3 regions of the Mesorhizobium sp. M0870 genome follow, and region 1 is predicted to be linked to each of the others. Evidence: riboswitches for the same ligand, from Rfam matches in the RefSeq annotation. Region 1 holds a riboswitch; each other region holds the start of a gene.

Evidence for each region. Region 1 has a riboswitch for cobalamin ahead of NKH97_RS28030 (DUF1636 family protein). Riboswitches for the same ligand answer to the same signal wherever they lie in the genome.
Region 2: it holds a riboswitch for cobalamin, as region 1 does, so the genes downstream of both, NKH97_RS25165 (ABC transporter ATP-binding protein) here and NKH97_RS28030 (DUF1636 family protein) in region 1, are expected to answer to the same signal.
Region 3: it holds a riboswitch for cobalamin, as region 1 does, so the genes downstream of both, metE (5-methyltetrahydropteroyltriglutamate--homocysteine S-methyltransferase) here and NKH97_RS28030 (DUF1636 family protein) in region 1, are expected to answer to the same signal.

What each region holds. Positions count from the first base shown of each region.
Region 1 is NZ_JAMYOI010000032.1:28,766-30,960, forward strand. It holds gene cobW (cobalamin biosynthesis protein CobW) at 1-718, opposite strand, end outside; gene NKH97_RS28030 (DUF1636 family protein) at 721-1,149, opposite strand; cobalamin riboswitch at 1,188-1,391, opposite strand; gene NKH97_RS28035 (DUF6348 family protein) at 1,762-2,195, opposite strand, start outside.
Region 2 is NZ_JAMYOI010000025.1:23,039-25,233, forward strand. It holds gene NKH97_RS25160 (AraC family transcriptional regulator) at 1-628, opposite strand, end outside; cobalamin riboswitch at 922-1,128, shown strand; gene NKH97_RS25165 (ABC transporter ATP-binding protein) at 1,291-2,079, shown strand; gene NKH97_RS25170 (ABC transporter substrate-binding protein) at 2,125-2,195, shown strand, end outside.
Region 3 is NZ_JAMYOI010000028.1:44,126-46,320, reverse strand. It holds partial or broken gene metE (5-methyltetrahydropteroyltriglutamate--homocysteine S-methyltransferase) at 1-1,076, opposite strand, end outside; cobalamin riboswitch at 1,172-1,373, opposite strand; gene NKH97_RS26865 (alpha,alpha-trehalose-phosphate synthase (UDP-forming)) at 1,939-2,195, opposite strand, start outside.

The DNA of each region.
Region 1 (2,195 bases):
CGTCCTCGACGGCGAGACCGAGCCCGAGCAGCACGGAGGGATCGACCTTGCCATGCGACGTCGGCACGATCTTCACGGCGCGGGCGGAGTGTTCGCCAATGATGGCGTTGGCGCGGGCGGTGCCGGCGGCGTCCATCAGGTCGCTTTTCGACAGGATGATCAGGTCGGCGCAGGCGATCTGATCCTCGAACACTTCTTCCACCGGATCGTCATGGTCGAGCGTCTCGTCCCCGGCGCGCTGCGCCTGCAAAGCATCCATGTCGTTGGCGACGCGGCCTTCGGCCAATGCCGGCCCGTCGACCACGGCGATGACGCCGTCGACTGTGACGCGGCTCTTTACGCTCGGCCATTGAAACGCCTGGACCAGCGGCTTGGGCAGCGCCAGGCCCGAAGTCTCGATCAGGATGTGGTCGACCCTCGGCGTCAGCGCGAGGATCTTGTCGAGCGCCGGGACGAAATCGTCGGCGACGGTGCAGCAGATGCAGCCATTGGCCAGTTCGACGATGTTTTCCTCCGGGCAGGTGTCTATGCCGCAGCCCTTGAGGATCTCGCCATCGATGCCGATGTCGCCGAATTCGTTGACAATGATGGCAATGCGCTTGCCGCCGGCGTTTTCCAGGAGATGGCGGACCAGCGTCGTCTTGCCGGCGCCGAGGAAGCCGGTGACGACGGTGCAGGGAACGCGGGAGAGGTTCGCAGGCGAATCTGGGGCAGTCATGGTCAATCCTTCAGCAGGTCTAAGGGAGGGATGCGGGCAACGAGGCCACGCTTCAGGCTATCGGGGCGGCCGCGCCATGGAATCAGGCCGTCCTTCGAGGTGGCGAAGAGCTTGGCGCCTGTCACGAGGTCGGCGCCGCTGGTCGTGGTCAGGTCGCCGAAGACATAGCTCCAGCACCCGTCGCGCAGGATGGCGGCGCTGAGGCGGCGCTTGCAATTGCCGAGGCATTCGACGCTGCGGATGCGGATGTCGTCGCCGGATGCGGCGCGGCGCGTGTCGTCCGCCAGCAATTCGCCGGCGCGGGGATGAGCGTCGGCGCCGGTCTCATCGCGGCAGGAGGCGCAGACGATGATGGTGACGCCGGCCAAGGCATCATCATGGCCGGACGAAATATCCGCTGTGCCAGCCGAAAAACTGCTGTCGTGGTCCAAGATCGGGCTCCTTGCCCGGAAACCCGCCGGGCGATCGGATTCTAAAGTCGCAGACGGCAGGTCTCCTGGCTCGCGGGTCATCGCCTTGGTAGCCGCCTTCCCGGGAACTCCCCAGTGGCTTTCGGCCTTGGCTCTTCGCTTACAGTTGCGGGGACAGCCGCGGATTTGGGATTTTGCCCCGCACCGCATTCCCTCTTAGCTCTTGCCGTTGCGGGCAAGAGACCATCTGAACCGGATTTAGGCTTTTGCGGGCAGCGGTGTCAACGCAACGCAGGGGCAATCTGAAATCAGGGGCGGGGACGCTTCACTACCACTGACCGCTCTTCGCGAATGCCATCTTCGTTGTTGGGATCAGGAAAAGCTGTAACGAAAGCCGTCAGAAGGATATCTCCATCTTGCCGGTCCAGCCATCCGGCGCTGTCACCCACATCGAAGTAAATGCCATCAACTTTGAAGCCAAATGTGTCTCCAGCAGGTCTAGGGTAGCGTTTTCGGATTGCCTGCGCATGTACGTCCCATGAAAAGGACGAAATCCTATCGAGGCACTCCTGCACCTCTTGGGTCAGCCCGGCTTTGAATCCATTGTTTATCCGCTAGCCTGTGTACGTTGGCTCAATTGTTATCTCCCGGCAACGCAAGGATGACCTGACGCAGCGCCTGGTACCCGTCGCCGTGGTGCCAGTCCTGATCAACGAGGAGCTCTTGACCTTCCGGCCAAGTTTCGTTGTCCAGGAGAATTTCGTTGCCGACCAGTGCTCCGCCATAGCTCGCCAGGAATATCCGGATGAAATGACTGCCAGGGCGAACCTTAGCCGTGAACAGTTTTTCCAAGCGGGCATAAAACGCTGGATATGTCCGGTTGAGAGTGCATTCCACTGCAGCCTGTGTGATCACAGGTCCACCGTAGATCTTCCAGCCAGCATCATTCCGTTGCCAGAATGCAATCTCGGCTTGCATGTTCTCGCAAACATGCTCCGCAAGGCCCTCGATCAGCACATGAAATACACCGATCAGGAATTTTCCGAATGCTTGGAAAATCGCCTGTT
Region 2 (2,195 bases), on a different contig from region 1:
GCACCCGGCTGAATTCCCTCGGCAGGTCGGAAAAATCAGACACTTCGACGCCGGCGATGTAGTCGAAATTGCCGGCATCGTCGCCGTTGACGCAGACGCCATAGGCGACGTCGCCGGCCTCGCCCGGAATGTTGCCGATATAGGGGCCGAAGCGCTGCCATTGCATCGGAATGGCGGCGCTGGTTTCGCAGCTGTAGCGTTCGCCGAGGCCGGCGATCAGGAACGGCCGGCTGGTCTCGAAACGCGGTGGTTCGAGATTGGTGAGGAAGGACTGGTCCATCAGGATCGGCTCCACGAGGTCGAGCTTGTCGAGTGTGCCTTGCGCGCGCACCAGTTCCGGCGTGGTGCCGAACTGATCGCGGAAGGCACGGGTGAACGCCTCATGCGAGTTGTAGCCGGCGTCGAGCGCGACGGAGAGAATGTCGGGCGCCCCGCCGGCCAGCTTGCGCGCCGCCTCGGTGAGCCGGCGTGAGCGCATGTAGCCCATCACCGAGCGGCCCGTGGCAGCGCCGAAAGCCCGCGTCACATGAAAACGCGACACGCCGCTGCTTTGCGCGACATCGTCAAGCGAGATCGCCTCCGGCAGATGACTTTCGACGAACCACAGCGCTTTCTCGGTCGGGTTCATTTTGCTCCTCGCATTGGCCAGATCATCCTGCCGTTTCCTGGCGCGGCCAGTTTGATCGAAATTGCGCATCCCGCGCAATCGCACCGATCCCGTCACAGTCGCACCGATATGGCGCAGCGTTGGAGCGCCCCTTGCCGCCGACGAGCCAAATTCGGCAGGCTTCACTTGACAGCGCCAGGCGGCATCCTCTAAATGCGTAATGTTATTACATATCGAGAGCGGGAAATGCATGTTTCCCCTAGCCGGCCCACCACTCCGTCCGAGAAATTCATTGCGAAGCGATTGGGGGAAATCTACGCTGAAGCGGTGATGGTCCCCGAGTCGAAAGGCGAGGGGTGAAAAGGGAACACGGTGAGATCCCCAGGGGTCGAGGCCGTGGCTGCCCCCGCAACTGTAAGCGGCGAGCAAAATCCGTGAATGCCACTGGCCGGCAAGGCTGGGAAGGCAGGATGGCGCAACGACCCGCGAGCCAGGAGACCTGCCATCACTGAGTTGACCGGACGGGGTGTGCCGGGAGGAAACGCGAATCCCGGTCTTGTCGGCCGCTTCGCCAGCTTCCTTCCGTCGCCAGTTTTGGAAAGTGACGGAAAGTTGGACGGCTCTATCGATCATCGCATCATCGTGAGCACGCTTTGCCATCCCGGCAATCTGGCGGGCAGCCGATGCCCGTAGCGCTTCTCGAAGCCCGTGACCTCTGCGCCATGGCGAACGGGCGGGATCTGGTCCAGGCGGTCAGCTTCTCGGTGGCCGCTGGCGATCGCCTAGCCATCATCGGTCCCAACGGCGCCGGCAAGACGACGCTGCTGCGCATGCTGTCGGGCATGCTGCGGCCAAGTTCCGGCGAGGTGAACCTCGGCGGGCGCCGGCTGGACAGGATTTCCGCCGCCGAGCGGGCACTGCATATCGCCGTGGTCGGCCAGACCGACCAGCCCGATCCGCGGCTGGCGGTGATCGACTATGTCGAGCTGGGCCGGGTCCCGCACGCTCGGCTACGGCGCAGGAGCGAGGAGCGTGACATTGTCGTCGATGCGCTGCGCCGGACCGGCCTGCTGCCGCTGCTTGGCCGCACCATCGGCTCGCTGTCGGGCGGCGAGCGCCAGCGCGCCCAACTGGCCCGCGCCATCGCCCAGCAGCCAAAGATCCTGTTCCTCGACGAGCCGACCAACCATCTCGACCCGCGCGCCCGCGGCGAACTGCTCGACCTCGTGGCAGGCTTCGAGATGACGGTGATCGCGGTGCTGCACGATCTGGCGCTGGTGGCACCGTTCGCCACCAGGGTGGCGGTGATGAACCATGCCCGTCTGCAAGCGCTCGCCGCACCGCGCGAAGCGCTGACCCAAAAGCTGATTCGCGAAATTTTCGGCATCGATGTGCTGCGTCTGCGCCATCCGACCGAAGACCGCGAACTGACGGTGTTCGATGTTCCGAACCGTGCCGCGCCGCCATCCTGATTGAAGCCGTCCCATATCGATCATCCCGTCCACAGGAGCAAACCCTTGAAACGCCTTGCTTTTTCGCTTGCCTTCTCGCTGCTGGCCTCGACAGCCCTGGCCTTCCCGGTAACTGT
Region 3 (2,195 bases), on a different contig from region 1:
TCCATGCGCAGATCAATCGGCACATGCAGCATCGAGCAAGAAGGCGCGATCTCGACGCGGTCCAAGGGCCAGCCGGCGACGATCGGTTTGATGCGGTCGAGAATGGCGGGCAGGTTCGCACGCCAGACGTTGCGGCCATCGATCAAGCCAAGCGAGAGCACCAGATCCTTCGGAGCGAGCCGACCCACCGTTTCCAGCTGCTCGGGAGCGCGCACGAGATCAATATGCAGCCCGGCCAGGGGCAGAGAAACCGCGGTTTCGAGATTGTCTCCCAGCGACCCGAAATACGTAGCCAGCATGATCTTCAGCTCGGGCGCGGCTTTCGACAGCTGGCCATAGGCGAATTCGAACGCAGCTCGTTCGTTCGGGTTCAGATCGAGGACAAGCGCTGGCTCATCGATCTGCACCCAGTCGGCTCCCGACAGCTTCAGCTTCTGCAGGACTTGCTCGTAAACGGGCAGCAGCCGCGGTAGGAGCGCGATGGGACCGAACCCCTCGGCAGGCGATTTCGCCAGCTTGAGGAAGGTGATGGGTCCAAGGATGACTGGGCGTGTGTGAATGCCGAGAGCTTTAGCCTCGAGGAAGTAATCGACCGGCTTCGATGACGAGAGGGCGAACGTCTGATCATCATCGAGTTCCGGCACAATGTAGTGGTAGTTGGTGTCAAACCACTTGGTCATTTCCATCGCGGTTACACCAGGTCCATGAGCCTCCTCCTGGTGACCAGCGTGTCCACAATCCTCCGTCTGACCCTGGTTGCCGCGCGCCATTGCGAAGTAGATGTCAAGTGGGACCTCGCCGCTATTCCAGCCGTAACGGGATGGAACGGCCCCGATCATGGCTGCGGTGTCGAGCACATGGTCGTAAAGCGAGAAGTCGTTCGACGGGATTTTCGACACGCCGCGATCGCGCTGCTCTTCCCAGCTAGCGGCACGGAGCGCCTTCGACGTCGTGAGAAGGTCGCCAGCGGACGATGTTCCGGACCAGTAGCTTTCAAGCGCGAATTTCAGTTCTCGCCGACGACCGAAGCGCGGCACGCCGAGCGTTGCTACAGGAATCTCCTGAGAGTCAGTCATGTCATACCCCGATGGTTGGGGCGTCGATGACAAGGAAGGCGCTAGCAGGCCGGCACGAACGCCGGCTTGCAGCGGCCACCGAGACACCCCGCCCGTGGACGTAATTCGCCGTGGCAGGTCTCCTGGCTCGCGGGGTCATAGCCTCTACCCGTCTTCCTGAGGGTATTCGCCTCAGTGACATGAGTGGGGTTGGCTCGCCGCTAACAGTTGCGGGGGCAGCGCCGGCATTGCACCGGCTTCCCTCTTAGCTCCGCTGCGGCAGCGCCGCACGCGAGAACCACGACACGCAGACAATCACAGCAGTCCGCTCTTTTGTCAATGACGCATAACGAAATGTTTATGTCGTTATGTGATTTCGCTTTTACGCTTGTCTAACATTGTGAAATATTCAGTCGCCCATTGGCGGCGCTGCTCCGCTGCCACCATTGTCCAACTAATGGATCCCTGTCGGGCTGCGACATCCCTCGCAGGTCGCCGATGAAGGATTTCGGACAAGACTTCAAGCGCGTGACAACGTCATTAGAATGCAGAAGATCGCATTGGTGGCGATGTTTTACGATGCGGCCGCAAGCCGTGCGTGCGTGGTAGAAGCGGTTTTCTCGGAGTGAGCGCCAAACTGCGGGAATTGGCACGCCAGTCGTCATCACGGGTGACTAGGCAATCGTGATGACTCCGCTCGGCGGCAAGAGACAAGAGACCACACTGACCGAGCCTGGCTCAAGGGTCTGATGCAAAGCCCGACTGTGGTCCCGATAAGCCGCTTAAGCCGCATTCAGGCGGTCAGTATAAGTATCTCTCTCCAAGCGCTCGGCATTGAGGGATGCGCAAATGCAGGCAAAGCTCGCGTGCTTCATATTCTGCATCATACGATCGGCAGGACCCAGTTTTTATCCAGTGCACGCGTCAGCGCGGTGTGCAATTCTGGCTCGGTCCGATACGAAGGCATTTGGGCCTCGCTGATCCAGCCCAAGCCAACATAGTGGAAGTGATCCGCAGGGACCGTAACCCGGCTGCTGTCCAGTTGCCGAACGAAGTCCGCTGACCAATGGTGGATCGTATACGATTCAAGTTTGTCCATCATCCTCCGCCAGCGTTGGATGCGTTCTTCGCGCGGCATGC